Regions from separate parts of the Pseudoalteromonas sp. SCSIO 43095 genome, predicted to be linked through region 1. Evidence: predicted binding sites of a transcription regulator. Region 1 holds the regulator's gene; the other holds the start of a gene.
What was found. Region 1 encodes LexA, which represses DNA repair genes until DNA is damaged. Its sites were predicted from a motif close to TACTGTATNNNNATACAGTA; they were not measured.
Positions count from the first base shown of each region.

Region 2: the regulator LexA is predicted to act here: its motif matches at 5,994-6,013, upstream of ruvC (crossover junction endodeoxyribonuclease RuvC).

Region 1 covers NZ_CP087995.1:2,734,545-2,750,609, forward strand. The annotation lists gene coxB (cytochrome c oxidase subunit II) at 1-1,037, opposite strand, end outside; gene lexA (transcriptional repressor LexA) at 1,531-2,148, opposite strand; gene LOC50_RS12930 (PaaI family thioesterase) at 2,347-2,790, shown strand; gene LOC50_RS12935 (hypothetical protein) at 2,820-3,200, opposite strand; gene LOC50_RS12940 (endonuclease) at 3,453-4,106, shown strand; gene hmpA (NO-inducible flavohemoprotein) at 4,146-5,327, opposite strand; gene norR (nitric oxide reductase transcriptional regulator NorR) at 5,493-7,067, shown strand; gene LOC50_RS12955 (LysR family transcriptional regulator) at 7,064-7,960, opposite strand; gene LOC50_RS12960 (NADPH-dependent FMN reductase) at 8,077-8,643, shown strand; gene LOC50_RS12965 (tellurite resistance TerB family protein) at 8,651-9,094, opposite strand; gene LOC50_RS12970 (chitin synthase) at 9,190-9,570, shown strand; gene LOC50_RS12975 (hypothetical protein) at 9,645-10,241, opposite strand; gene LOC50_RS12980 (hypothetical protein) at 10,466-10,759, shown strand; gene leuD (3-isopropylmalate dehydratase small subunit) at 10,811-11,410, opposite strand; gene leuC (3-isopropylmalate dehydratase large subunit) at 11,410-12,810, opposite strand; gene leuB (3-isopropylmalate dehydrogenase) at 12,867-13,943, opposite strand; gene leuA (2-isopropylmalate synthase) at 13,940-15,493, opposite strand; gene fabR (HTH-type transcriptional repressor FabR) at 15,887-16,065, opposite strand, start outside.
Region 2 covers NZ_CP087995.1:1,747,464-1,763,528, forward strand. The annotation lists gene tolB (Tol-Pal system beta propeller repeat protein TolB) at 1-869, opposite strand, end outside; gene tolA (cell envelope integrity protein TolA) at 878-1,783, opposite strand; gene tolR (protein TolR) at 1,788-2,219, opposite strand; gene tolQ (protein TolQ) at 2,206-2,910, opposite strand; gene ruvB (Holliday junction branch migration DNA helicase RuvB) at 3,785-4,792, opposite strand; gene ruvA (Holliday junction branch migration protein RuvA) at 4,800-5,417, opposite strand; gene ruvC (crossover junction endodeoxyribonuclease RuvC) at 5,420-5,944, opposite strand; gene LOC50_RS08290 (ABC transporter permease) at 6,077-8,578, opposite strand; gene LOC50_RS08295 (ABC transporter ATP-binding protein) at 8,568-9,281, opposite strand; gene LOC50_RS08300 (arylesterase) at 9,282-9,905, shown strand; tRNA gene LOC50_RS08305 (tRNA-Pro) at 10,022-10,098, shown strand; partial or broken gene LOC50_RS08310 (transposase) at 10,509-10,868, opposite strand; gene LOC50_RS08315 (hypothetical protein) at 11,305-11,553, opposite strand; gene scpC (succinyl-CoA:acetate CoA-transferase ScpC) at 11,719-13,212, opposite strand; partial or broken gene LOC50_RS08325 (hypothetical protein) at 13,602-14,195, shown strand; gene LOC50_RS08330 (flavodoxin family protein) at 14,254-14,805, opposite strand; gene LOC50_RS08335 (cyanophycinase) at 14,896-16,065, opposite strand, start outside.

The DNA of each region.
Region 1 (16,065 bases):
GCTATTTGCTTGATTGATAATTGCTTTGCGAAAGACTGCATAGCCGTACCTGGTTTACCATGGAGCAAAATATCTATATGCCCTTTGATATCACCTATGACTATTGGGCTGCCTTTAAGAGCCGGAAAAACACCTGGTAAGCCTAAGCCAGTTGGTTGATGGCACGCCGCGCAGCTCGCCATGTAAACCTGCTCACCAAGCACCATCAGCTCCTCTTTTGGTACAACTTGGTCTAATAACGCAGCGTCTGCCTCAGCTGCTTTTTGTTTGGCTTGTTTAGCCTCTGCTAACCACGTTTTGAAATCTTCTTCTGTTATAGCTTCTACTACAACAGGCATAAAACCATGATCTTTACCGCAAAGCTCTGCACACTGCCCACGGTAAGTACCGACCTCATTAATATTGGTCCATGTTTCGTTAATAAACCCAGGGTTTGCATCTTTTTTAACGGCAAAGTCAGGCACCCACCATGAGTGAATAACATCATCTGAAGTCATTAAAAAGCGTACTTTTTGATTAATTGGTAGTACCAGCGGTTTATCGACCTCGAGTAAATAATTCGGGTTTTTATCAGCAAGGTTGGTTATTTCATTTTGAGGGGTAGCTAGCATGGAATAAAACTCAACGTCCTCCCCCATATACTCGTAATGCCACTTCCACTGTGAGCCTGTAATTTTAATGGTGAGATCAGCTTTGCTGGCATCCTCCATGGCAATTAAGGTTTTAGTCGCAGGAATGGCCATAACAATTAATATGACAAAAGGGATCGCAGTCCACAGTATTTCTACTTTGGTGCTTTCATGGAATTGGGCAGGGACAGCCCCTTTAGATTTGCGATGATGAATGAGTGCCCAAAACATAATGGCAAACACGATCACCCCAATCACACAACATATTAAAAAAATAGTCATGTGCAGTTGGTATACATTATTACTTATATCGGTTACGCCTTTACGCATATTATATTGGCTATTAGCAAGCACATTCTGCGAAAAAACAAACAATATAAGCCACAAGGAAGAACTCAGCTTACCCATGTGACGGCTCCTTTGATGCTATTGCTGACGCAAAGCGAAGAGGCATACGGCTTAAACGCCTATTCGTTATTTTTATTTTTTATAAGGGTGCTGGATTTAGTAAATGTGTGTTCTCAAAACGACTAAGCTGTGAGTTATTTTTATTCCAGCTCTTTAATAACTAGTTAAAAAATAAACAATAAGCAAGGTAAGTATGAAAAATAGACAAGGTGAATTTTTTAAAATGCGCAGTTAAAAAATAGCAACCAGTCAGGCAATTAATCTAAGAGTCAGGTTTAGTAGGGGGTGTATTGAAATTACAGGATAGAAATATAAAAAAATTGTTAACTTAAAAAAGCAGAGTAAATTTGTTTATTTATAAAGTATTTAGTGATTTTATTTATGATAGGGGGAGCACTTAACATCATATAGTCATACATTTGATAAGTTAGACATTGTGCTACTAACAAACCCAGCGCCTAATCACCATTAAGCGCTAAATTATGCTTTAATACTACATCCAGTCAGCGTTACGAATAACACCTACCGCTAAGCCTTCAATATTGAACGACTCATTTTCTAAATCGACCTCAATAGCTGAAAACTCATCATTTTCAGCATGTAAGAGTACTTTTCTGCCCGCTTTTTCTAAACGCTTCACGGTTACATCGTCGTCAACACGGGCAACAATAACTTGTCCATTTTCGGCAACTTGGGTTTTATGCACAGCAAGTAAATCACCATCCATAATACCAATGTCTTTCATACTCATACCGTTAACACGCAATAAAAAATCGGCCGCAGGTTTAAACATTAAAGGGTCAATTTTACAGTGGCTTTCTACATGCTGTTGCGCCAATATTGGCTCACCGGCAGCCACCCTGCCAATTAAAGGTAAGCCTAACTGCTCTGGCTCCTCTTCTTCAACAAGCTGAATTCCGCGACTCGCGCCTGGCTTCATTTTAATAACACCTTTTTTGGCCAATGCTTTTAAGTGTTCTTCTGCAGCATTTGCACTTTTAAAACCCAGTGTTTGTGCAATTTCGGCACGTGTAGGAGGCATACCAGTGTCTTTAATAAACACTTTAATGAGTTCGAGTATTTGCGCTTGGCGTTTCGTTAATGGTCGCATACAACTGGTTTTCCATACAGTACAATTAACTGTGAGTATATACAGTTATTTAAAAATCGCAAATATAAATTAATGCCTTATATGCCGTTATCATCAAACAATAACCTACTTTAAAAGCAGGGTAATAAATGTAATTATTAGCAACGCATTATCATATTAATAAATTTTAATTCTCGATTACTTATCCAAGGAGCTAGCATGAGTATTTGGCATCAACCGATTACATTAGAGTTTTGTAAGCAATTAGATCAAGGTATTACAGGCCAAGGGACACTCATGAAAACCATGGGAATAGAGATCAGTGAAATTGGTGATGACTACTTAGTGGCAACTATGCCGGCAATTCCAGAGCATCATAACCCTATGGGTATCGTTCATGGTGGTGCAAATGTGGTACTTGCTGAAACAGTAGCAAGTTATGCCGCTAATTTTGTGGTTGATTTCAATCGGTTTTATTGTGTTGGCCAAGAGATCAGTGCAAGTCATTTAAAGGCATCACGCAATGGCACATTAACGGCCACAGCGAGAGCTTATCATATCGGCAAACGCAGCTCGGTTTGGGATATTAAAATAACCAATAGCCGCAATGAGCTTTGCTGCGTATCACGTATGACCGCAGCCGTAGTAGAGCGAAAAGGCTAGTAAATCTGTTAACCAAGGTTGAGGTTAAATTACTTTTCGAGAGGGTAAATAGTAATTTCCACGCCTGCACCAATTGCAGATATACGTAACAAGGTATCTGCATGTAAAGCTTGGTTAAAGCATTTTGGCGAAGTGCCAGACTCAAAACCCATATCGAATGTTCTGCGTGAACAACTCAACCATTGCTTTAATGCATTGCGTGAACACGACTCGATTAACTCGCACAAGTGATTAATCGCTTTATCTGGCGTGGTTATTTCACCTGCAACCTCAATGCGAGCAAGTTGACGGTATTCGTCTTTATCATAATGTAAAATAGTTGCGACCTTTTTTAAATCAGCAACTAATACGCTAATATCTTGCTTTGACTCAAGCTCTAGATCTACATTTAAAAATTGAATTTCCGACATTATCTCGTTTTTACCCTCTATTAATTTCATTGCAAACTTTAACGCAGTTTTACCGTTATACCAAATCAACAACGCAGGAATCACTGCATTAACGCGTTTTTAGCGTTAGCCTCTGAATATTACCCACTATTTACTCCTAAAAAACGCCCTCTACAAAATACGCAAATTAAAATTAAAGCATGCCGGCGGCGGTTTACTTTTTTATTCTAGGCCTTAAACTAGCCGCTCCTGTAGTTCACGTATGTGATGGATATGATTCGGTTTATTTTAGCTTTGTTGGCTTGCTGTGCTTGTTTTTCAGCAATGGGCGAACAATTTACGCGGTTTTCGAGTGCCAAAAAGCACTTAATTAATACCCTTCCCGAAAACGCTAAAAGTATTTATTGTGGTTGCGATATAAAAAAACAAGGCAAAAAGTTAGTACCCGACCCTACCCATTGTGGCTACGTGCCTCGCAACACACTAACCCGCTCAGGCAAAGTAAATCAACGTGCATTGCGAATTGAATGGGAACATATTGTCCCTGCATGGGAATTTGGTCACCAGTTACAATGCTGGCAAGATGGTGGGCGTAAAAACTGCCGCAAAGTTAGCGCTAAGTTTCGCATGATGGAAGCCGATATAAACAATTTAGCCCCTGCAATTGGTGAAATTAACGCCGATCGCTCAAACTACCGCTTTGGCATGTTAGCCCAAAACGCGACGCAATATGGTCGTTGTGAGGTTAAAGTTAATTTTAAACAACGTGTTGTTGAACCGCCTGTTCATGCACGTAAACGCATTGCCGATGCGTACGCTTACATGCAAAAAACGTATGGTTTAAAAATTTCAGCTAAACAACAAAAGCTATTTAATGCTTGGCAACAACAAGCTTATGCTGCCAACACAAATAGTAAAAAGCTGTAAGTTTAAATTAAAAGTGTGTAACACACGCTTTTAATTAATCTAAAACGCTTGGTGTGGTCCAAATATTTCGTAGTGAATATTTGAGCTTTGCACACCTAAATCAAGTAACTGGCCTTTTACGTAAGCCATAAATGATGCTGGTCCACACAAATAAAATGCCCCTTCGCTAATAGGTAATGATGCCTCAAGCACTGTTAAATCCATTAGCCCAGTGAAATCACACTCCTCGCCACCTTGATTAAACCAAGTAAATGTTTTTAGCTGTGGATGCATTGCCGTTTGCTGCGCTAAATACCCTTTAAATGAAAATTCGCGGCTATTTTCACACGCGTGCAAATAACTAATCGCTTGATTTTTATCACCACTAAGTAGCGTTTGCAGCATTGCCATCATCGGGGTTTGGCCAACACCTGCTGAAATAAGTACAACTGGAGTTGCCTCATTTTTTAAAATAAAATCTCCCGCTGGCGGGTATAACTGTACTCGTGCGCCTTGCTCTAGTGAGTGTAAATAATTAGACACCACGCCAGGCTTTGGTTGGCACTCTTTTTTAACGCTAATACGATAGTTTTTAGCATTGCTCTTTTGCGAAATAGAATACTGGCGGATCTCTTCATATTCTGCGCCCTCAGGCTTAACTTTAATGCCAATGTACTGTCCTGGCTTGTAGGTAATAACTGCTTTACCATCCACAGGTGTCAGCGTAAAACTAGTTACGAATTCAGATTCAACATGTTTATCAGTAATTTCAAACTGGCGCGTGCCTGCCCAGCCACCATGGTTGTTTTTACTGTGCGCATACAATGCCGCCTCTTCGGTAATACAAATATCAGCAAGTACACCGTAGGCCTCGCGCCACGCATATTCAACATCGGCAGTAAACTGCTCAGGAATAAGCTCTTTTAACGTACCGATTAAATGTGCGCCCACAATAGGATAATGCTCAGGTAAAATATTTAAGCTGGTATGCTTATGATTAATTCGCGCTAGCGCCTCTTTTAACACGGCTAAATTATCAATATTTTGCGCGTACGCAGCCAACGCATTAAATAATGCAAATTGCTGACGACCCGTTTCTTGATTAGTCATATTAAAAATATGTTTAAGTTCGGGGTTATGACTAAACATGCGCTTGTAAAAATGATCGGTTACGACCGTACCTGCCTCTGCAAGCAATGGCACCGTGCTTTTAACTATTTGTATGGTTTTATCGGATAACATGTTTATTTCCTATGTAATAACTAACTGCTTGCACTTAGCATTACACAGAGCGTGCCAACTAATTAAACCCATAATATTCAACAAGTTAAATTAACTCACTTTACAAGATGAGTCTTTATGACCTACTATAAAACATGTAAAAATACACTAACAGGTCATTTTGACATGAACCAACAACTCAACCTGACTCAAGTTGCCTTGGAGCTTGCACAAAGCACCTTACATGCCCACAGTTTTGAGCAGCTCTTAGCCACGGTTGAACGTGTTATTCCAAGTGATGCTAGCGCCTTGTTAATTCGCCAAGGCGAGCAATTAAAGCCCTTAGCCATTAAAGGGCTTATGCCCGATAGCCTAGGACGACGTTTTGATATTGCGGAGCACCCTCGCCTTAAAGCCATCTGCAGTAGTCGTTTGGCTCTGCAATTTGCACATGACTGTCCACTACCTGATCCATACGACGGGCTACTACTGGCTAAAACCGGTGATATTCCAGTGCATGCCTGCTTAGGGTTACCCCTTTATGATAAAAACGCACTACTTGGCATTCTGACCTTTGATAGCCTAAACGCTGATGCGTTTGACGGCATTACGGCTGATACACTCAACACCTTACAAACCTTGTGTAGCGCACACTTTAAAACAGCTCTAGAGCTTGCCCATTATAAACAGCATGCTCAGCATTCAAATGAATTAGTACAAGCGTTAAACCGTGAGGCACTCAAACGCGATGGTGGTGAAATTATTGGCCAAAGCCCAGTAATACAAACCCTTAAAAACGAAATAAAGCTGGTTGCAGCCTCTAATTTTAGTGTATTAATTTTAGGTGATACTGGGGTCGGCAAAGAGTTGGTGGCGCGTAATATTCACTTGCATTCAGCACGCAAAGATCAGCCATTGATCCATTTAAATTGTGCATCACTGCCTGAAAACCTCGCAGAAAGTGAATTTTTTGGCCATGCAAAAGGCGCTTTTACCGGCGCCCAAAATGCCCGCCAAGGTAAATTTCAGTTAGCCGATGGCGGTACCTTATTTTTGGATGAAATAGGCGAGCTACCACTGGCAATGCAAAGTAAATTATTACGGGTACTGCAAAGTGGTGAAGTACAAACCGTTGGCGAAGATGAACTTAAATATGTTGATGTTAGAGTGATTGCAGCAACTAATCGCGACCTAAAACACGAAGTAGAACAGGGGCGATTTCGCGCCGACTTATATCATCGCCTAAGTGTGTACCCGTTAAGCGTAGCGCCTTTAAAAGCCCGTGATGAAGATGTTATTTTATTAGCCGGTTATTTTGCAGAAAAAACAGCCCGCAAGCTCGCTATTAAACAGCTAAAACTCAGTATTGAAACGCAACTGCTGCTTAAAAAATATGACTGGCCAGGCAATGTGAGGGAGCTTGAGCATGTGATTAATCGGGCTGCATTAAAGGCTAAACAACATCAGTGGCAGCAACCAGTTATTACTATTGAACCTGCGCATTGTGAGCTAAATTTAAGCGCTGTTAACACCTTAGCTCTTGAACACTCAAACCAGCTTGTAATCCCATCTTTAGCAAACAACATTTCGTTAAAGCAAGCCACAGATACCTATACTCAGCAACTTATAATACAGCAACTTAAACAACATAATTATAACTGGGCCAGTACCGCGCGCAGTTTACAGGTCGACCGTGCTAATTTAACACGGCTGGCCAAGCGCTTAGGTATTTCAATAAAAAAATCGTTGTCGCCTAGTTAACTTAACTTTCGCTGCTTAAAATAATTTTTTAATAGCTGACTAAACGCTTGAACCTTTGCTGTTCGGTGCACTAAATGATGCGTAACCAGCCACAAATCGGTTGGCCAACTCAGTTCATTAGGCAGTACAGGGACTAAATCAGAGTATTGCGCTGCAACATCATGCTGTAATCCGCCAATACCGAGCCCTTTAACTATGGCGCGAGTCGCTTCTGAGGTTTCTGACACTCTTAGCTTAACTTGCGACGGGGGAATATTTTCATCAACCCATGCAAAGTAAGGCACTTTGGCATTATACCCTGCTACACCTGACACAAAACTATGCAGCGATAGTTGCGCTAATGTTTGTGGCAACCCATAACGGCTAATGTAATGCTTTGATGCATAAAATCCTGACGAGAGCGCCGCTAAATGCTGAGCAATATAATCACCCTCATCCGGTCTGGGTCCAGCTCTTACTGCGATATGTGCTTGGCCATGATCTAAACGTAAGCGTTTTTGATCCATAATCACTTGTAATTGCACTTGCGGATGCAAGGTTTGAAACTGCTCACACACCTCACTTAATACATCAATAAAGCCACTAACTGTGGTGAGCAACAAGCTACCTTGCAAGGTGCTATCTGCAGCAATAATGTCATTATGTAGGCGCTCTAGTTCACCATTAATCGCTTGTGCTGTGGTAAATAACTTAGCGCCAATTTCTGTGACTTTGTAGCCGCGAGCATGGCGATGAAATAATCGCGCATTTAAGCTTTTTTCTAAGTTATTTATTCGCCTGAGCACCGTACTATGGTGAACATCTAACACTTCGGCCGCGGCAGTTAAAGTACCTAAGCGCGCTACCTCGTAAGCAACCTTCAGGTCTTGCCAATCATTAAATTGAATTGCCATGATAACTACTCTTTAATCTGTGCATATGCGCACACAAGTTTTGCGTTTATTTGGCTTTTCTGCAAGTGATTATTTGTTAAAGTCACATTATACAAACTCATTATCAGGAGCAGCTCATGACAACACCAAAAATTATTGCCCTAGCAGGTAGCTTACGTAAAGATAGCTTTCATCAAAAACTCATTAACGAAGCGGCACGCTTTGCTTTAGAAAGTGGCGCTGAAGTAGAAGTGATTAAACTCGCAGACTTAGCCATTCCTATGTTTGATGAAGATCTCGAGGCACAAGGCACACCAGCCGGTGTACAACAACTTAAAGACAAACTTCGCGCAGCCGATGGCATTTTGCTGGCCAGCCCAGAATATAATGGCTCTATTACCGCGGTGTTAAAAAATGCTATTGATTGGGCATCGCGCACCGAACAAGGCGCAGAGCCTGCATTTGCAAATAAAGTAACCGCGTTATATGCAGCCTCGCCAGGTGGGTTGGGCGGCTTACGTGGCTTAAATCACGTGCGTGATATTTTATCTGGCATTGGCAGTTTAGTATTAGCCAATCAATTAGCTGTACCGGCTATTCATACTTTGTTAGACGAAAACGGCCGTATTAATGACCCTGCTACCGCTGAAAAAGTGGCTGGTCTTGCACAGCAGTTAGTTAGCGTAGCAAGTAAGCTTAAATAAGCAGCAACTATAACTTTGTTGCTGCAAGCTTTGCAGCAATAAAGTCTTCATGGGTAACATACAATAAATTAGCAACACGACGAATAACGTATTCTTCTTGTGGATCAAGTTCACCATCTGAGTATGCTAATCGCCAGAGTAGTTCAACTATTTCAATGCGTTGCTTTGCACTGCATTGATTATTAATTTGCTTTGAAAATTGAAAATAATCAATGGCGTCATCTAAGCTCGAACTTGCTTGTTCGGTTAACTCATCTACTGCTTCATCAGTTAAATCAAAATACTTTTTTAATGTCAGACTTAGCGTTTGTTGCTCATCTGCCTGTAAATCGTTATCCGCTCGCATTACCTCAATTAATAATGCGGCAACCGCTGTTTTTAAATCATGTTGTTCAATATCATAATCTTGCTGATCAATACTCGAAAAAAGCTGTTTAATTTGCTTGAACATCACATTTCCCCTTTTTGGGTGTTAGACTTATATCATAACGGGTGTAATTGATATGCTGATCACACTACCCAATATCAAGATGGAGTTAAAGGTTTATGAGTATAAAAGCCAATCATTACATACATGGAATTATTAGCTGGGGTTTATTAACAGTGTGTTTGAGTGTGTCGGCAGAGCAAAGTGAAATGCAACGGCTCTACGATTTTGATGAAAAGGTGCATTATAAGCAAACTCAAATAGACACTAACAATTACCACCTAGAAATACAGTCTGATGACTACCCGCACTTTAGAAACCAAAGTGTCTTTTTATTACGCCACGCAAATCGTTTATGCCGCGATAATCCTTTTATGTTAAAAGTGACTGAGGGCGTGCAGGAGTACCAACGCTTTCCAACTAAACCGCGTGCTTATCAGCCACCGCTCAGTGTATTTGTGCAGTGTGAAATGCCCGCAGAAAAAACCTCAAAAAAATAACACCTCGTTATTTTCAGTAAAACCACTGAGTATTAAAATAGCCTGTGGTTTTACTGTAGTTAACCTGAACTAAGTTAGTTAGCGCCATATCCCCACGGCGCAGCCGGTGGTGTAATAGGTTTAGTTAAATCAAAATCAACACGGAATTCGCGACCTTGGCGAATAAGTCGATAAGTGAACTGCTCAGGGTAAATATACATTTGCCATGTATTGCCTACCGATTGCGGTATGCCTTGGCTAACAAATAACTCTTTTGAATACTGATCTGCAGGGAATGACTGCATATTAGCAAAACCCGCATTTAAAGTATGACCACCATACATAGTAGATACATCATCAGTACCATCTTTATGGCGGTGATCATGCTTTAGGCTCAACCCACTGCCTGTTTTAGTAATGATCCACGTACGTGAGGCATCATCACCGACATGAAACGGCACTTGTAGTTCATGTTCATTACACTTACGCACATGCATAACTAACTTTTTATCGGCAAATGAACTCGGCCCTGTGGCATTATCAACCGTTACTTTACCCTCGAAAGCTTTACCGCAATGGGCAGCAATACTATTGAAAAAGCTATCATGACTTGGAATTGATACTAAAGGCGCTGGACGTGCTATTGCTGCAGTGGATGCCAGCATAAACGCTGCAGCTGTTAATAATTTCATAATGTGTCCCTAAACATGTAAAAAATCAGCTTAGCGTTTAAGCAAACACAAAGAAAATAATCACGATGAACAGCAATAAGAAATTAACAGAGCAATAGGATTTTACTGTAATTAATTAGTAAAAAAATATCGCTTGAAAGAAAATGAGAAATTAAATATCGTTGATTGATAAAGGTAGGTAATTAAACACAAAGTCAGTTTTAGCACGGAGCACATATATAGAGATGGAGAACTATATCGGCCTAGTAATCATCGTATTGCTATTAATTATTCAAAATCGCTACACTTTGCACATATATCAACACCTTGCTGAGCAGCACCCAGAACAATGGAAAAAATTATCACAAAATTCATTAGATGGGACACCCTATGCCAATCTTGCTGAGTCATTTAAAGATGGTTTTTTTTCGACTATCAACGACCCAAAGGTAGTCCGCTACCAGAAATTTAAAACTCTCAATTTATTACTAATGGCAATGATTACATTAGCAAGCTTATTGCGTGGTTTTTTAATATAAGCGATTAAAAAAGCGCAACCTAAGCTGCGCTCCAGTTTCATATGTAAAAGGTTACTGCCACGGTCTCTCTGCGGCTAACTGCTTTTCAAACGCATCAATTTGCGGATTGAGGGTTTCGGTTACACCGATAAAGTCTAAGCCACTTAATAAACGTTCTTTTACGTCTTTGCGAATATCAAAGCGAATTGGCGCAAACTTATTACTGGTAAGCATCTGGTTTTCAAGATCCACATCAATGTGAATATCGTCGTGCTGCTCACTTAACACAAATAACTCTTCCAGCGTTTGCGCTGGCAATGCAATGGCAAGCATTTGATTGTTACCACAGTTATTAAAGAAAATATCAGCAAAGCTTTCAGCTAAAATCACTTCAAACCCATATTGCTTTAATGCCCATGGTGCGTGCTCGCGTGATGAGCCACAGCCAAAATTATCGCGGGTTAATAATATTTGCGCGCCTTGGTAACAAGGACGATTTAAAATAAATTCAGGGTTTGGCTCGCCATTATCTAAATAACGCCAATCGTAAAACAGTGCTGCATCAAAACCATCACGGCTTGTTGAGGTTAAAAACTGCTTAGGAATAATTTGGTCGGTATCGACGTTGTTTTTATCAAGTGGGGCCATTAAGCCGCTAAAATAGATGCTCATTAAGCTTCTCCTCTAATATCAACAAAGTGACCATGTATTGCAGCCGCTGCCGCCATTGCAGGGCTCACTAAGTGTGTACGCCCGCCGCGCCCTTGGCGACCTTCAAAATTACGATTCGAGGTGGAAGCACAGCGTTTACCAGCTCCTAAACGGTCATCGTTCATAGCTAAACACATCGAACAACCCGGCTCGCGCCACTCAAACCCTGCAGCTTTAAAAATATCGGCTAAGCCTTCATCTTCAGCTTGCTGCTTAACTAAGCCTGAGCCTGGAACAATCAGCGCTTCAATACCAGCTAAAACCTGTTTACCTTCAACAATTTTTGCTGCAGCGCGTAAATCTTCAATGCGGCTGTTGGTGCATGAGCCAATAAATACCGTGTCTACTTTGGCGCTTGATAGTTTATCGCCCGCTTTTAAGCCCATGTATTTAAGCGCACTGCGAATTGCATCGGCTTTAATTAAATCGGTTTCTTTATCTGGATCTGGAATACATTCATCAACGCCAATCACTTGCTCTGGATTAGTCCCCCAAGTAACTTGTGGTTGAATACTGCCTGCATCTAGCTCTACTTCTAAATCAAAATGAGCACCATCATCCGTTTTTAAAGTTTCCCAGTAGGCAACAGCGGCATCAAAATCAGCACCTTTGGGTGCAAACGGGCGGCCTTTTAAGTACTCATAAGTGATTTTATCTGGGGCAATTAAACCTGCCTTGGCGCCCATTTCAATGCTCATGTTACACAATGTCATACGGGCTTCCATTGATAGAGCTTCTATGCCTTCACCACAAAATTCAGCCACATAGCCAGTGCCACCAGCAGTGCCTAGCTTGCCAATAACCGCCATAATTAAATCTTTAGCTGTTACTGTAGGGCGTAATACACCGTTAATTTGAATTTTTAACGACTTCGCCTTTTTTTGCTGTAGCGTTTGCGTAGCTAATACATGCTCAACCTCTGAGGTACCAATACCATGTGCCAAGGCACCAAACGCACCATGCGTTGAAGTATGACTATCGCCGCAGACTATAGTGGTACCTGGTAAAGTAATCCCCTGCTCAGGGCCAATAACATGCACTATGCCTTGGTTTACTGAGTTTAAGTCGTACAGCAAAATGCCAAATTCTTTACAGTTTTCATCCAGTGCCATTAATTGATTTTTAGAGACTTCGCTAGCTGCATCCAGTGAACGACTTTTAGTTGAAACATTATGATCCATGGTGGCAATGGTTTTTTCTGGACAACGCACTTTACGATTTTTTTCACGTAAGCCGGCAAATGCTTGTGGTGACGTCACTTCGTGTACTAAATGACGGTCAATATAAAGTAAATCGGTTTGCTCATTAATGCTGGCAACGGTATGTGCTTGCCAAATTTTATTGTATAAGGTTTGGGCCACTTGCTAACTCCCTGATCTGATTGAGCCACAGCCTGACGGTGCTGTGGCTTTAATAATTAAATGCGTGAAACGATGGCCGCTGCTACATCGGTGGTGGTATAGCCGCCCTGCGGATAAATATCAGGCGTCCCCACTCCTGCTTCAACCGCCTCTGCGACTGCTTTTTCAATCGTACGAGCTGCTTCGTCTTGGCCTAATGAGTAACGTAGCATTAAGGCGGCACTTAAAATTTGTGCGATTGGGTTTGCCACCCCTTCTCCGGCGATATCAGGCGCTGAACCACCCGCGGGTTCATACAAGCCAAAGCCTGATTGATTTAAGCTAGCGGAGGGTAATAACCCCATTGAGCCGGTGATCATCGCGCACTCGTCCGATAAAATGTCGCCAAATAAGTTATCGCACAGTAATACATCAAACTGGCTAGGCTGTTTAACTAGCTGCATCGCTGCATTATCTACATAAATATAATCTAAGCTCACTTCTGGAAAGTCTTTACTCACTTCGGTTACCACTTCGCGCCATAAAACGCTTGATGCTAAAACATTGGCTTTATCGACCGAGGTTACATGATTGCTGCGCAATTTAGCGGCCTCAAAAGCAAAACGTGCAATACGCTCTATCTCTTTACGTGAATAAGTTTGCGTATCAAATGCAGTTTCTTCTGCCCCTTCGCCACTGCGACCTTTTTCACCAAAATAAATACCACCCGTTAGCTCGCGCACACATAAAATATCAAAGCCTTTTTCGCTAATATCAGCACGTAGTGGTGATGCAGCGCTTAATGCGGGTAACAACTGAGCAGGGCGTAAGTTACAAAACAAACCAAAGTGCTTGCGCAGTGGTAACAGTGACGCGCGCTCCGGTTGGTCATTAGGTGGTAAATGTTCCCACTTAGGACCACCTACTGAACCAAATAAAATAGCATCGGCGTTTTCACAAGCTTTTAAAGTGGTATCAGGAAGGGCTTTGCCAAACTCATCAATCGCAGCGCCGCCAATAGCATGGTGTTCACGGTTCAGAGTAAAACCAAACTTATCACTTACTGCATCAAGCACTTGCTCTGCAGCTGCCATAACTTCTGGGCCAATACCGTCGCCCGCTAATACGGCAACGCTGTAATGTGTTTTACTCATCCTGCTTTCCTTTGTTGTTTTAAATCAGACACTTTTTGTGCTCGATAAATTAAGTTATAAACCCGAACCATAGCGCGTACTGAGGCTTCGACCACATCGGCCGCAATACCGGCACCGTGATAAGGACGGCCATCATATTTAGCAATAATATTCACTTGTCCTAATGAGCTTGCACCTTGGCCGGTGGCCTCTAAATTGTATTCAATCATTTCAACGCTCATACCAGTTAAGCGCTCAATGGCTGCAAATGAGGCTTCTACCGGGCCGTTACCTGTGGCCGCTTCTTGTTTTGCTTCGCCATCAATCAACAAACCTATCGTTGAGCTGGCTACCGATTGAGAGTTCGACGTAGAGTGAACAAACTCTAATTGATATTTTTCATCTTTGTCGCTGATTTGATTAAAGTAAATCATTGCTTCTAGGTCGTAGTCATATACTGTGCCTTTTTGGTCAGCTAACGCAACGAAACTTTGGTATAAGCTATCCATGTCGTAATCAGATTTTTGATAACCTAACTCTTCTAAGCGATGCTCTATAACATGACGCCCTGAACGCGAGGTCATATTTAATTGATTACTTGGCACACCCACACTTTCAGGTGACATAATTTCATAGGTATTTTGCGCTTTTAAGACACCATCTTGGTGAATACCTGAACTGTGGGCAAACGCATTTTCGCCAACAATCGCTTTATTTGGCTGTACCGGCATATTACAAATTTTGGCTACTTGGCGAGAGGCGCGGTAAATTTCTTCGCTTTTTATATCGGTATATACGTTTAAATGGTCTTTGCGCATTTTCATGATCATCGCCACCTCTTCAAGTGAACAATTACCGGCGCGCTCCCCTATACCATTAATCGTACATTCGATTTGGCGAGCACCGGCTTGAACGGCAGCAACAGAGTTAGCAACGGCTAAGCCTAAGTCGTTATGGCAATGCACACTTAAACGGGCTTTATCAATATTTGGCACGTTGTTCATTAAATGACGGATCATTGCTGCGTATTCATCTGGCGTTACAAAACCGACGGTATCTGGCAAGTTAATCGTGGATGCACCGGCATTAATAGCTTGCTCAACTATTTTGCATAAATCCCAATGTGGTGTACGTCCTGCGTCTTCACATGAAAATTCCACATCATCAGTGTAATTACGGGCAAGCTTGATTGATTTAACCGCCATTGCAGTGGCATCATCAAGGCTCATTCGCAACTTGTGTTCAAGATGAAGCGGGCTGGTTGCAATAAAAGTATGAATACGGCTTTGCTGTGCACTGCGAAGCGCCTCGCCACAGGCCTCAATATCTTTGGCAACCGAGCGTGCTAAGCCACAAATAATAGGGCCTTTTACTTCAGTGGCAATTCGCTGCACTGAGCGAAAGTCAGCGGGGCTCGAAACCGGAAAGCCCACTTCCATGACATTCACATTTAAGCGGCTAATGGTATGCGCTAGTTGAATTTTATCATCTTCAGTCAGGCTTGCTTTAAGTGCCTGTTCGCCATCACGTAAGGTGGTATCAAAAATCCATACTTTATCTTGCTCTTGCATAACTGCCCCTCATTCCTGTGTTACCCAAATTTCGATTTATCCCTGCAGCGAGATAAAAAAAACCCCGCAATTGCGGGGTTTTGTTGTTTAGCTCAATGCAAACACACTAATCCCCGCTCACTTGCCACAGCAGTAAGAGGTTTAGTTTTAGTGTAATTAAACGATTAGTTTGCATTTGTTTTCTTGTGTGTGTCCAATGAGGCTTATTTTTATCATTGCAGCGCAGTAGGCGCAAGCATAAAAATGCCATAAAAATAATTACACAAGACTTTTAAGGGATTTAAAATTCAACAAATAGATAAAAAAGAGATAAAAAATTCAACCTCAGAGGGCGTGGCGTTTAAATTAACAAGCACCGTAAAGTACAGTGCTTATTTTAACTTTTTTTAATATTTACTCTTTCTTTTCTGCGCGTACGTAATTTGACGCACCACGAGTAATATAGCGTAACTGCCAAATAACTCGCTCAATTAATTCATCGCGTTGCTGACCTTCAATATCTAGCGCTTCGGCGCCAGCATTAAATACCAACGTAACCATAGCCTCTGCCTGAATATACGCATGAATCGCAT
Region 2 (16,065 bases), 990 kb from region 1:
TCAGTTGCACCAGTTTTATCTTTTGACAGCACGAGCAGTAACTTTTTACCATCTGGCGAGAATTGCGGCGCGCCGTTAATTCCCTTGTAGCTGGTGATCAATTCGCGTTTACCCGTATAAATGTCTTGAATGTAAATTTGGCTCTGGCGATTTTCAAAGGTTACATACGCTAACTTAGTACCGTCAGGTGACCAAACCGGCGACATTAATGGCTCTTTTGAACGCAATAATACTTGTTCATTAAAACCATCGTAATCAGCAACGACTAACTGATAAGGCTTTTCTTCGGTATCACGTACAATAACATAGGCTATTTTTGTTAAAAACGCGCCTTTTTCGCCAGTTAGCTTTTCATAAATAACATCACTAATGCGGTGCGAGTATCGACGAAATCCAGTTTCACCAATTACGCTTTGACGTGCTTCTAAAATATGGTCTTGGCTTTGAACAAGCTTACCGTTGCTCATCATTTGTGTTTCACCGCCAGTAATTTGGCCGCGAATAACATCAACAAGCTCATAACGTACTAAGTAACGTCCGTTGGTTTGCTGTTCTACTTCACCCACTAAAACCGCTTCAACGCCTTTATTAACCCAAGCGCCGTAATCAATATCGCCGTCTTTATGTGGTTGTTGAGGCATTTGTGAAACGCTAACTGGCTTAAATTTGCCACTGCGCATTAAATCAGCAGCAATAACATCGCTAAGCTGCTCTGGAATAGGGCCAATACCTTGATATTTAAAAGGCACAATCGCAATCGGTCTTGCACCGTCTATACCTTCAGTAATAACAATTTCAAGTGCCGCGTGTGCAACACCCTGAAACCCTAATATTAAAACTAAACAGGCTATTTTAATTTTGTTAAACATGTCATCCCTTAAAACTCTGGCGCGATGGTTATATTAATATTCTTTAATTGTTCGAATACGTCTTTATCTTTCGATACCGGTAATGTGTCGGCCATGCGAACCGCTCTTAAAGCAGCTTCACACACTAACTTATCACCACCTAACGACTTAACCTGCGTAACCAAGCCATTAAACCCAAGACGGAGATTAATGCGGCATTGCTGGTTTTTCATTTTTTCATCAATTAATAAGTTTTGCTGAATACGCGCCATAATTAATGCACGGTATTTATCAACTTCACTCACTACTTGCTGTTGACGTATTTTATTGCGTGCAGCCTGCTCTTTGGCAAGTTGCTCTTGCAGTATTTGTTCTTGTAATGCTTGCTGACGTTTACGCTCAGCTTCTTCAGCACGTTTTTTACGCTCTTCTTCGGCTTTTTTAAGCGCGGCTTCTTCGGCTTTGCGTTTGTCGGCAGCCGCTTTAGCAGCATCTTCAGCCTCTTGCTTTTGCTTTTGCGCTTGTTTGGCTTTTGCTCGCTCACGTTGTTCTATTTCGCGGGCTTTTTTAGCTTGAGCTTCGGCTTCGGCTCTTTCTTTCTCTTTAGCTTTGCGCTGCTGCTCTAGCTTTTTAATGCGTCTTGCTTCAGATTCACTTTGCTTACGTGCTTCTGCTGCGCGGCGCTCTAAATCACGAATGCGTTTATCTTCAGCGCGCTTTTTATCTTCTTCTTTTTTGCGTAACTCAGCAATTTTTTGCTCAACCTGCTGTTGATCCACGGTCACAGCAGACACCGCATTTTCTGGCTCAGGAATGGCGGCATTAAGCGTCACTTCCATTACTTTAGGTTTAGGTGGATGAATGTTTGCTGATGCATACAAAAATCCCCCTAATGCTAAATGCAGTATTACTGATTTGATTAACGACGTATTCATATGACTACTTGGTCCCCTCAAAGGATTCGGTCATTAAGCCTACCGATGGTACACCTGCATTCTTCAAAAAATCCATGAGCAGTAACACTTCTTGATACGACACTTTACCTGAGCCTTTAATCATTACTGGGGTATCAGGGTTTTTCATTAGTTGTAGTTTAATTACAGCGGCTACATCTAATGCTTCCATTGGCTCTTCCGGATCAGTACCTATGCTTACATAATACTTACCTTGCGAATCAATAGAGGCAATAATGGGCGGCGTATCTTTGGTATCAACTAAGTCTGACTCTTCCATTTTTGGTAGGTCTACTTTTACGCCATGGGTTATTAATGGCGCAGTGGCCATAAATATAATAAGCAACACCAACATTACATCAATGTATGGTACTACATTAATTTCTGCGACTGGGCGACGCTTTTTACGCTGGTACATTCGCTTGAGCCTCTATTTGGGTAGCTGCTTGACGGTGTAAAATATTGGCAAATTCTTCCATAAAGTTAATGTAATGAGATTCTAACTTTTCAACTTTATTAGCAAATCGGTTATAGGCAATAACGGCAGGAATAGCCGCAAATAAACCCATTGCTGTTGCAATCAAAGCTTCTGCTATACCTGGTGCAACCATTTGTAAGGTTGCTTGTTTTACTTCACCTAAGGCAATAAAGGCATTCATAATACCCCATACTGTACCAAACAAACCTATGTAGGGGCTAATTGAGCCAACGGTTGCTAAAAACGATAAGCTTGATTCTAGTTTTTCTATTTCACGAGAAAGCGCAACCCGCATTGAACGATGCGTGCCTTCCATAACAATGCCTGCACTTTGAAAGGTATTTTTTTTGTGGCGTGCAAACTCTTTGAAACCTGAGGTGAATAACGCTTCAATACCCGTTGATTGACCACCGCGTGATGAAATTTCGTTATATAGCTTACTTAGGTCAACACCAGACCAAAAACGATGCTCAAATTTTTTGGCATTTGCTAAGGCGTCAGAGATGGCTTTTTTACGTTGGAAAATAATAGCCCACGACATAACCGACATAGCAACCAACGCTAGCATTACTAATTGCACAAGCAAACTGGCCTCTAGAATTAGATCTAAAAAATTAAGCCCTGATCCCACGTTAAACTCCTAAATAATTAAAAACATCAAATTGATTTATTTGAGTAAGGTAACTTTGTAACACATTAGCCACCATTAAAGTTCAGCTAGTGTATCTAGTGTATTTCCTGCTGACAACGATATTGCTGTGAATAGCCAACAAAAAACGTTAAAAAAATAATTTTACTACTTAACTCTTGTTTTACTGTATAAATAAATAACAACAAGACTATCTATAAGCCCGCTTAATTTCACTAAAGAGTCACAAAAATACGCTGTTTATTCAAAATTAATGCATAAGCACTCATAAACACTACACGCTTACCTTAACGTAATAGTAAAACTAATACCGAACGTTTATATGTTAATACACATAAACAAAGCATTTCATTAACTTATAGAATTAATGGTTAATTAACATGCAACATTAAGTAAAAACAGAAAACCCCTGCTATTAGTTTTTTTAATCTGAAAATATAAATTTTCTAGTTTGAACAAATTCTGCCGCTTCGGTATTATTCTCCTATACCGAGCTAGCGCATTAAATGAAAGCTATTTCATTGAATCCAGTTCTTCGTAATATGATTTATTTCGTATTACTTTTTTACTTCTTGGGGTATGACCTCAACAAGTAAAACGTAGTTCCCTAGATTACTTCCTTAAACTTGTTGTTTGCCCGCATTATTTGCGGGCTTTTTTTTGCCCGCAATTTGTAAAATTAGTTACACTCGGGCTCAATACCATTACTGCAGCCGCACAATAGCCTGATGTGTCTTAACGCTCAGTGAATTATTGGCAAAGTAAAATACGTCCAAATTTAGCCTTTGCTTATACTAAAAAGCCACTGTCGTTAAAATGACAGTGGCTTTAGAAAGAGTCTCGTTATTCTGGTTATTTAATCTTTTTTAGGTAACAAGCCAAAATGGTGATACGCATTATCAGAGACAATTCGCCCTCGCGGCGTGCGCTGAATAAATCCTTGTTGAATTAAAAACGGTTCGATCACATCTTCTATGGTTTCTTTCTCTTCGCCTATTGCCGCGGCTAGGTTGTCAAGGCCAACAGGGCCACCCATAAACTTTTCGATGATGGCGAGTAAATATTTACGATCCATGTAATCAAAACCGCTTTTATCAACGTCAATCATGTCGAGGGCTTGTTGGGCTACCTCAGCATTAACCGTACCGTCTGACTTTACTTGGGTGTAATCGCGCACTCGACGCAATAATCGATTTGCAATACGTGGCGTACCGCGCGAACGTTTGGCTATTTCGGCGGCGCCATCGTCACACATTTCTAAACTAAGATAATGCGCTGAGCGCCCCACAATGTGTGATAAGTCTTCCACAGAGTAAAACTCTAAGCGTTGAACAATACCAAAACGGTCACGCAGTGGTGAGGTTAATGATCCTGCACGGGTAGTTGCACCAATGAGTGTAAACGCGGGTAAATCAAGCTTAATAGAGCGTGCTGCTGGCCCTTCACCTATCATAATATCGAGCTGGTAATCTTCCATTGCCGGGTAGAGTATTTCTTCAACTTGCGGGCTCAAACGGTGAATTTCATCAATAAACAGTACATCACCTTCTTCAAGGTTAGTAAGCAATGCGGCTAAGTCGCCCGCTTTTTCAAGCACAGGGCCCGAGGTGGTTTTAATATTTACATTTAATTCGTTGGCTACAATATTGGCAAGCGTGGTTTTACCTAAGCCTGGCGGACCGAATATTAATAAATGATCCAACGCTTCGCTGCGGCTACGCGCGGCTTCAATAAATATTTCCATTTGTTGCTTAACATGCGGCTGACCACGATAGTCGGCCAGTAACTTAGGCCTAATAGCGCGATCTATGGTGTCTTCGTTGGTTTTTTCAGCAGCATCTATTAAGCGATCAGCTTCGATCATAATTTACTCACAGCATTGATTTCAAAGATTCTTTAATTAGAACCTCAGTCGACATATCGGGTTTGCTTATTGATTTTACTGCTTTTTGCGCTTGTGGCAATTTATAACCGAGCGCCACTAACGCCGAAACCGCATCATCGGCTGCATTATTGGCTATAGTTGCATCGCTCGCAGGCTCTATTACGGCGCTATCGCTAAATGGGGTAAATAAGTCATTACCCCAATTTTTTAATCTGTCTTTCATTTCGAGCACTAAGCGCTCTGCGGTCTTTTTGCCCACCCCTGGCAGTTTAACCAAGGCAGTGGCATCTTCATTATTTACACAACTTACAAACTGCTGCGCCGACATGCCCGACAAAATGGCTAAGCCTAATTTAGGCCCTACTCCATTGGCTTTTAACAGCTCTCTAAATAACGCACGTTCGGTTTTATTATTAAAGCCAAACAATAACTGTGCGTCTTCGCGTACTACAAAATGAGTGTACACAATGGCGTTGTCGCCCACTTTAGGCAAATCGTAAAAACAGGTCATTGGCATTTGTACTTCGTAGCCAACGCCGCTCACTTCTAATAGTATTTCTGGGGGCTGTTTTTCAACTAACACGCCGTTTAAGCGACCTATCATTGTTATTTCCTTAGACGTCCTCTAACGGTTTTGCTTGCGCTACCCGCTAGTTTTATTAAATTTTGTTCAGAGTGGGCATGGCAAATTGCAATTGCAAGCGCATCCGCCGCATCGGCTTGCGGCGTACCTGGCAGTTTAAGTATGTTTTTAACCATATGTTGAACTTGCGATTTATCTGCCCCACCGTTACCCACAACGGCTTGCTTTATTTGCCGTGCTGAGTATTCAAAAACCGGTAAGTCGGCCATAGAGGCACCGACAATCGCAGCGCCACGAGCTTGACCTAGCTTTAAAGCAGAATCAGGGTTATGCGCCATAAATACTTTTTCTATAGCAAATGTTTCAGGCGAAAATTGCTCTATAAGTTGCGTAATGCCCTGGTAAATCATTTTAAGTCGGGTGGGAAAGTCATGATCGGCTAATTTAATACAGCCACTGCCTAAGTAAGTAAACTTAGCCCCTTGGTGCGCAACCACACCGTAACCCGTTAAACGCGAGCCCGGATCGATCCCTAAAATTATGGCCAAACAGCACTCCCATTATTGTTATTTATTAATAGTGCTAATAATGCCAGAGCACTGTATAAATTACCAGTACCAAGCCAAAACAAAAATGCCTACATAAAAAGTAGGCATTTAAACGCTATTTGGCTGAAAAGTTTACGCCAATGCGCGTACTAAGCCTTGGGTATTTTGTTTAAGCGTACGGGCAATCATAAAATAGCCTAACCCTGCTACAAACACGCCACCAGCAACGGGGCCAATAATCCAAATATTAGGATGCAGCTTACCCGCTAAATCAAACATTTGCTGCTGAACAATCAATAACGCAATATCGCTGAAAAATGCAGCCACCAGTCCGGCTAAACCGCCCAGTAATAAAAATTCATACAAGGTGGCATTTTTGATTAATCGGCTTTTAGCGCCCAAAGTACGCAGTATCACAATTTCTTGCATCCGCTCACCTAAGCTTGCTTGCACCTGCGATATAAGTACCAACGCGCCACATAACACCACAATAGCCAGTACAAAGCCAATAGCTAACGACACTTGCTCAATAGTCGATTGAATTTGTTTAACAAAGTTGTCTACATCAATTGCTGTAATCGTAGGATATGTACGTAATAACTGGCTAAAGTCGCGCTTTTGCTCAGGCTCAATACGTACTGATGAAATATACGTGGCCGGAAAGCTGCTCAACACATCAGGGCTTAAAATAATGAAAAAGTTAGGTTTAAGCGTGGCCCAATTAACTTTACGTACACTGGTAATTTTAGCGTCGAACGACTGCGCACCAATTAAAAACGTGAGGGTATCGCCCATTTTCACATCAAGGCGCTTCATCATCGACTCTTCAAGTGAGGCCTCAGCTACTGCGTCATCGCCAAACCACTGGCCATCGATAATGTCATTTTGTGAGGGGACTTCGTTAAGCCAAGTTAAGTTAAGCTCGCGGCCAATACCTGAGCGGGCTTCTTCGTCTTTTTTCTCGTTGTCTTGCAATGACACTTCACGTGCTACTGCTTCGCCATTTACTGCATTTACGCGGCCACGAATCGTTGGGTAAAACTCCGACACTTGAATGCCTTTTTGCGCTAAGTATTCATTTACCGGATCCAGCTCATTTTGCGTAATATTAACCAAAAAGGCATTAGGTGCATCGCTTGGTAACTGAGACTGCCAATCCGAAATAATGTCGTTTTTTAGCACAATTAAAAGCAACAGTAATTTAATCGCTAGCGAAAAACTAATTAGCTGCACCGCATTAACGTTGGCGCGCTTTTGAATAGACGCAATAGCCAACGACCAGCTGTTACCTGGCTTTAAGCCAAGCTTTCGGCCACCGCCAAATATTAATTTAGAAATTAAAAACAACACTAAAATAAGCGCAAGCGTTGAGGCAAATAAAATAAGGGTAATTTTAATATTGTTACTAAATAACCACATTAATAAAAATACCGTTAAGGCGCTAAGCCCTAAATGGATTTTACTTACCGCAAGGCGGTCGCCTAAATTACGGCGAAGCACTCTAAGTGGTGGAATATCAAATAAATCTAACAATGGCTTAATAGAAAACATAACCGCACAAATAACCCCGGTGCTAATGGCGACTAACCACGGTTTAAACCCTGCCATGGGCAGTTCGGTTCCCATGCTTTTTGCAAGGTAACCAGTTGCAACTTCTTGTAAGCCGTAACCAATAGCAAGGCCAACGACTACCGCCATGGTACACACCATTAATAAGTGCATAAGGTAAATTTTGCGGATCATATCGCGGCTGCCACCTAAGGTTTTCATCATCGCGACGGGATCGTATTGACGCTCACAATAGCGCTTAGCCGATACCGCAATAGCAACTGCGGCTAATATAATGCCCAGCAAACCTGCTAACAATAAAAAGCTTTCGGCTCTGTTTAAGCTATTTGAAATGGGCGATTGACGGTCTTTTACACCATACCAGTTTTGGTTTTCTTTAAGTTGCGGTTTTAACCAATCGTAAAAACTATTGATGTCGCTTTCATCACCTGCATACAACTGGCGGTAAAATACACGGCTACCGGGCTGTATTACTTCAGTTTTTGGTACATCATCAATATTAATAAGTACTCTGCGACTGCTAGAGAACACATTAAATGGCGCATCGGGTTCTTCTACAATCACTTTTTCCACATTGAATAACGCGGCACCTAATTCAACTTGGTCGCCTACGTTTATGTTTAAACTGTAAAAAACCGATTCACTTAACCATACGTTACCAGGGCTTGGAGCACCGGGTGCAACCTCAGTTTGAGCATTCAAACCCGACTTAACTTTCAATTGGCCTTTAAGCGGGTAACTGTTTGATGCAGCCTTTACCGAGCTAAATTGCATTTCATCGTTTGCAAACAGCATAGTGTCAAAGTACACCATTTGTGCAGTTTGTAAGTTTTGTTGTTCTGCTTTGGTTATAAAGGCGGTATCTATGGCGTGATTGCTGGCAAGAACACGATCTGCTGCTATAAAGGCACTGCTTTTTTGGGCAATACTTTGTGCGATTCGCTCAGTTACCATAGATAAAGTAAGCACGGTTAATACTGCCAGTGCAATGGCTGCGCTTATTACGGTTAGTTCACCACGGCGAAACTCACGAGAAAATAGTTTAAGCGCTAATTTAGCCCACATTTGCCATTTCCTCTGTTGAATTGTGTACCAGCTCACCGGCTTCAATCTGAATAATGCGTTCACACTTTTGCGCCAGTGCTTCATCGTGGGTAACTAAAATAAGCGTAGTGCCATTTTGTTTATTTAAATCAAATAATAACGCTTCTATCATGTGGCCGTTTTTGCTATCTAGGTTAGCTGATGGCTCGTCGGCAAACAGTATTTTAGGCGAACCCACGAATGCGCGAGCAATGGCAACACGTTGTTGCTCACCACCAGATAACTGCGACGGGTAATGATCAACACGGTGACTCAAGCCGACTTTTTCAAGTAATGCGAGCGCTTGTTCTTTGGCGTCTTCTTTACCTGCAAGCTCTGCCGGTAGCATGACGTTCTCAAGTGCAGTTAAACTTTGTACCAACATAAAAGACTGAAATACAAAGCCAACTTTTGCAGCTCTGAGTGCTGCACGTGCTTCTTCGTCTAATTCGTGCAGCGGCTCCCCATCTAACATTACTTCGCCGCTGCTGGCCGTATCAAGCCCTGCTAATAAACTTAATAAAGTGGATTTACCTGAGCCCGACGTGCCAACAACAGCAACAGACTCACCATGCTTGACATTAAAGCTGATGTCGCTGAGGATGGACAACTCACCTTCAAGGGTAGATACAACTTTAGATAAACCATTTACTTGAATTATATTTAATTGAGAAAGCGCTGACATATGACCCATTCAATCCTACGTTGTGTATTCATTTTATTTTTAGTTATTAACCCACTACACGCGGTAGCTAACAACACGATTTTAATACTTGGTGATAGTTTAAGCGCAGCCTATGGCTTAAAACAAGAACAAGGCTGGGTGCAATTGTTACAAGATAAATACGATAACGAGCAACGCCCTATCAACTTAGTAAATGCCAGTATTAGCGGCGAAACCACCGGCGGTGCATTGCGCCGATTAGACGCGCTACTTGAGCAATACCAACCAACTCACGTGCTCATTGAGCTTGGTGCTAATGATGGCCTGCGCGGTTTTCCAATCACAAAAATGCAAACTAACTTAACGGCTTTAATTGAAAAAAGCCAAGCTGCAAATGCACAAACCGCACTTATGGAAATTTATATTCCACCTAACTATGGCCCACGTTACAGTAAAATGTTCACCGATAGTTTTGCCAGTGTTAGCAAAGCCACAGGCTCTTATTTAATGCCGTTTTTTGTACTTAAAGTAGCAGGAAAAAACGAGCTAATGCAAAACGATAACTTACACCCTAACAAAACTGCGCAACCAATACTACGAGATGAAATGTATAACACGATCAACCAGTGGTTAAATAAAGAGTAAAGCCGTGTAAAACTTCTGGCGCAAGCGCTTAATATTAAACGCTTGCGCAATAAATATCCAAACAAACAAAAGCTTATTGATTTTTTTATAAATACACGTACTATTGCAATCGAAGTCGGTATGTGGCGCAGCTTGGTAGCGCACTGTCATGGGGTGGCAGGGGTCGAGAGTTCGAATCTCTCCATACCGACCAATTAATTTTGTTAACTTCAATTAGTTATAAATTAAAACATCCTCTTTATCGCACTATAAAATTTGCCTTTCTAAATATTTATCGCACCCTTTTTAATCTAATTTATTTTCTACTTTCTGATTCTGATTGGGGGGGATATATAGGAAGAGAGCTAATGGCACCCTCCTAAACCAGCTTTCTCATTATTTTAAAAAATAAACACATTTAACTTGTCTCCATGTTTTTCAAATTGTAATTTGAGTCTAAAAATACAATAGAGAATGTTATGCAGATCGATCAAAAAAGAAAAACCACTTTACCCTTATTGTTTGATGAAATTATTTGCAATTGTGTTTGGCTCAATACCATGCCTTTTAGTATTACAATTTTCAGGTGTAGAGGGTCTAGTTAATCTCAGATCTGCATAAGAATTAAAGCCGAGTCACTTTTATACTCGGCTTTTTAGTCTGAAAAGTATAGGCAATTAATCCAGCCATTAAAATTAAATTAGCCATAAATGAGATGCAGCTGCGGTGCCTTGTGTGGTCTATTTGAGCCATATTTTTCAGCTGGTCGAAAACTGTTTCAATGATGAAACGCGTTGATAACATCGCTCTATCCCAAGATGATATTGGCTGACGTTTCATATTACGTCGTTGACCTGTAATAAAATCAATCCCTTGCTCAGCAAGTTCCGCTTTTAGGTTTGCAGATACATAACCTTTATCTGCGTATAAACTACCTGTAACATTATCGACCATATCTAATAATAAACAAAAATCATCGACATCTACGTAAATTGCATTTAAGTTATTCATGCCCTTGCCTCGGTAATCTTATGTTTCTTGGTCGAAAGATCTGATCACCGCAAGGGCATTTAGTTCCATTTCTTATGTGCAGCTCAGGTTAGCTAGCATAACAACGACAACAAGAATGAGTTCAATAGACATCTTCAACGCTGGCGAGAGTGTTTTATCTTCTTGTAACTGAATTTTAGTTTGCTCAACTATTTCAGTGATATTTATGCTGTTTAAATTCATTAAAGCTAGAGCGATAGGGTAATCGCTCTAGCTTGGCACACTGGCAGGATCAGCCAATAGCTAAAAAAGATCCTTAGAAAATAGTTTGTCTTGGTGAATAATTACCATTTATTTTATATTTAACACCTGTTTAAAATAAACCACAAAAAAAGCGCCATTTGGCGCTTTTTAAATTAGTAGTAAGGTATTAGTGTTTACGCCCTACGCCGTTGCGCACCATATCTTGGCCGCTTTGAAAAATCTCTTCGGTAATTTCACGGGCTAATAAAAGCTGTTGCTTGTCATCAAACACCGCGACAAAACGGCTGCCGTCGGCATTATTAGTTGCCATGCCGACGCCTGCTACGCCAGTTAAACCTAAACCGCCGTTTTCCACTTGCAGTAAAAAGCTTTCAAGTTCCGCGAGAGTGTCGATTGCGGTTAGTTTATTTTCCATTATGGTTACTCTGTATGTTGCTCGCCACGGCGAGTCTGTAAAAAATATGCAGTTATTTTACAGCACACAGTAAAAACTTAAACCACCTTATGGCAAAACAATAACAACGCGCTATAAAGCATCGGCATCATAAATTAAAAACCCCGCAAATGCGGGGTTTATGTATTAGCTTTGCTTCATTGTGCCTTGTTGTTCAAGGCGGGTATGCCAGCTGAATGCTTCTTCTAAAATATGAGGCGTATGGCCGCCACGTACACAAGCACGCTCGTAGTAATCAAGCATAGCGTTGCGATAATCTGGGTGTACACAGTGTTTAATTACTTCAACAGCACGTTCGCGTGGCGCTAAACCACGTAAATCAGCTAGGCCTTGCTCGGTTACTAAAATATCAACATCGTGCTCGGTATGATCGACGTGGCTTACCATAGGTACCACGCTTGAAATAGCGCCGCCTTTAGCAATTGATTTAGTTACAAACACCGATACATGCGCATTACGTGCAAAGTCGCCTGAGCCACCAATGCCGTTCATCATTTTAGTACCACACACATGAGTTGAGTTAACGTTGCCATATATATCAAACTCAAGTGCCGTGTTAATTGCAATAATACCTAAACGACGCACAATTTCAGGGTGATTCGACATTTCTTGTGGGCGAAGTACTAGCTTATCGCGGTACTTTTCAAGGTTATTAAATACTTGTGCGTTACAACGCTCTGATAAAATAATTGAACACCCAGAGGCAAAATTAAGTTTACCCGCATCAATTAAGTCAAAGGTAGAATCTTGTAATACCTCTGAGTACATAGTGAGGTCTTTAAAATCTGAGTCTAATAAACCCATCATGACTGCATTGGCTATGTTACCAATACCCGCTTGTAATGGGCCTAAATTTGCAGGCATGCGCTGTTGCGCTACTTCTTCTTTAAAAAAGTTAACTAAATGGCGTGCAATAGAGGCGGTATCTGCATCTGGGTCGGTTACTGTTGAAAATGAGTCACTTTGATTGGTAAATACAATACCCACAATTTTAGCCGGATCGATTGGAATAGCAGTACTACCGATACGGTCATCTACTTTCACGAGCGGCACTGGAGTACGCGTAGGACGATACGAAGGGATGTAAATATCATGCAGCCCTTCAAGCTCTGGCTGATGTAACATGTTAATTTCTACAATTACCTGTTTGGCAAAAATAGCAAAACTTGCTGAGTTACCTACTGACGTAGTTGGTACTATGTGGCCTTCTTCTGTAATAGCAACGGCTTCAATCACCGCTACATCAGGCATAGTTAACTGATGATTACGTAACTGTTCAACAGTTTCAGATAAATGCTGGTCAATAAACATGACCTCACCGTTGTTAATTGCTTTACGTAATGTGCTGTCTACCTGAAATGGCATACGACGCGCTAACGCACCTGATTCAGTAAGTAGCTTATCTAAGTCGTTACCTAATGACGCGCCCGTCATTAGGTTAATTTTCATTGGGTTTTCACGTACTCGCTCGGCAAGCGCACGTGGTACAGCTTTCGCTTCACCGGCACGAGTAAAACCACTCATACCTACGGTCATGCCGTCTTTAATAAATAAACTGGCCTGCTGTGCAGACATCACTTTGTTGTGTAAATCACTATGACGAATTCGTTCTAATTGCATTTGGAACCCCTTAAACCCCATTATTATTTGGGCGCTATTTTAAGTATTTCCTTATGCTTCGTAAGCTAGACCTAAGTCTCATTTACGCATAGTTGGTATAAAAACGTTGCAGAGCGCTTTAATTTTGTACACTTCATTACTTAACTTATTGCTGTTATTGGGGGGTAGAATACCAAAAAATCTATTCAATCATTTAACTAAATAAGCTTAAAAACAAATATAATTACTTTAAATCAAGTGCTTATATTTTTAGCCAGAAAAGCTAAAATTATAAATTGTATAAAAATAAAGCCGTACAGGCTAAATCCTACAAAATAATAAACGGGTCATTCATTGGGCAGAAACCTTGTAAGGAATAGAATCTACGATTTAGGTATTAAGGAAAATACATAGATTTGTCTGACGAAGAAATTAACTTTTTATCTGGGTTGTTTGAACCTAGTCAAAGTACAGCATTAATTAATGAAACAAAACTAACAGTACAAACATCAATACCAGATGGTATTGCGCATTTACTTGGTCAGGCTAAATTAACCCTATTAGCAGAAGTAGCTCATTACCAACTGTGATTTCCACTTCAATTTAAAACTGATGAATTAGGCCATTTCAGTACTGTGTTAGCAGCCCCAGAAGTGATTGATACTAAAGGCACTCAACGTAGCTGGCGATTAAGTGAATTAAATATTCAAAGCCAAGGTTTTTGCATTGAATCTATCTCAAGCACAGGAATATTTTTAAAATCCACATCAATAAACAGTGAGCTTGATGAGTTACAAAATATGCAATTTATTTTACCCAATGAAGCGGCTATATCATTAGACATAGAACCCGTTAGGCACAGTGAGTGTGGCATAGCAGCTAAAATAAAGCATATTCACCATGGTAAAGAGCAACTGAGAGCGTATTTATTTGAAGTTCATAAACGTGAATATTCAAGCTTATATCAACTTGAGCATAGGCAAGAACTGGGGCTATCAAACTAAAAAGCCACACTAATTAAGTGTGGCTTTACGGATTAAATAAACTTAATTTAGGTCATTTTTACTTTAATCGTTTTGCTATTTCAGCAACGCGCTCACCGTATAAACGAGCCGTTTCTAAATCGCCTGATGGAATAGCCGTTTCGTCAGCATCAGTAGGTGATTGTACTAATACGCCAACCGAACCGCCTAAGTTATTGATGTCTTGACGGGTTGATTCCAATTTATTGGCGGGTGGTAACCCTAGGCTTACCCAAATTCCACCATGCTGTGAAGCTAACGTTTGCATACTAATTAGGGTGACTTGTTTGTCGCCATTTAGGCTGCCGCTATTAGTAAAACCGCCAAACACTTTATCTTTCCAACCCATGGTAAACCACACTTTAGAGGTGGCATCAACAAACTTTTTAAACTGCCAAGGGTATGAGCCCATATAGGTAGGTGCACCAAAAATAATGGCGTCTGCATTGTTTAATGCATCCCAATCGGTGTCTTTAATATCACCATTTTCATCGATTGCAATAAGCTGAGCGTTTGCTCCATCAGCCACAAATTCCGCCACTTTTTTGGTATGGCCATATCCAGAAAAATAAATAACCGCTACTTTACTCATGAACCTTCCTTTTGTTGTGATTTAATAACACGCTTTAAATATAGTATGGCCGCTTAATCTAAAATCAACTAAGCAGCGTGTTTAATTAAATTAAAAGGTACTCACTGAAATTTCTAAATTACTCACCGCACAGCCATACTGCTCAGCACTAATACGGTGATAAACCGACTCAGGCTTAGTTGATAGACTAATAATAAACGCATCTTGCTGACCAACAGCGGTTTGTTCTTGGCTCAAGCACATGGCTTGCGTTAAAGAGCGCAATTTGGCATCCGTTAAAATACTGCCGAAACGCTGAACCGGTAAAGGCGGTATTTTAATTGCTGGTAATGCTTGGCTAATACTGCGCTGACTTAAGGTAAAATCATTATTTTTAATATCAATCACACTGCCAGCAGGCCAGTACGAGTAACTGTAGGTTTTAGTTTCAGCCTGAGCCTGCCCTGTTGATTTAACCATCACCACACCATTTTTACCAATTACGGTCATTAAATTCCCTGATTCAGATTTAATAACCACTAAGGCGGTGGTTTCGTCTACACCAAAACCAAATGCGGGTTGAGCTTGATTTGCACTGAAGCTGTCGAGCAAGGTGCCTAGTCTTAATGTACGGTTTCGCTCACTAAAGTGTGTATCGAGTACACCGTAACTAAATGTGCCTAAACCCCCAAAGCGGTTGTAAGTTAAACTATCGCTGTTTGAGCGCTCACTGGGTGCATCAATGGCTTGCGCGCCTTCTTTCAATGCCGATAAACTTGTGCCATTAGTGATCATAACCACATTACCACCGTGCGCTTGCCCGCCACTTTGCACTGCGGTGCCTGCACTTGTACCTACAACAACAGGGCGAGACTGTAACGCTTTTGTCCATGGATATGGCTGATTATTTTCATCAAACAATACCTTGCGCGTTAAGCTTTGATCGCCGCCATTAAACATAACACCGGTACTATTTTTGATTAGCTGCACTAGAGCGTCTGTGCCGTTTTTACACAGCAAATATTCTGCTTGAGTGCGATCAGGGTAAATATATTCACGTTGATATAGCCCCATTTCAGAGTGCCTAAGCGTGTTTAAATCATCACATTTATTGGTAGTTATTGCTTTAGCAAGCGCAGGAGTTAATGCAAGCCATTGTGAATTTATATTGGGAAAACGAAGTAATCCTTCGTAAAAATCAGCAGATTCATAAGGGTCTCTGCTTGAGGCGGTAATGGCTAGTATGCTCGGGTTAGTACTTTTTACTTTTAAACTGCCCGA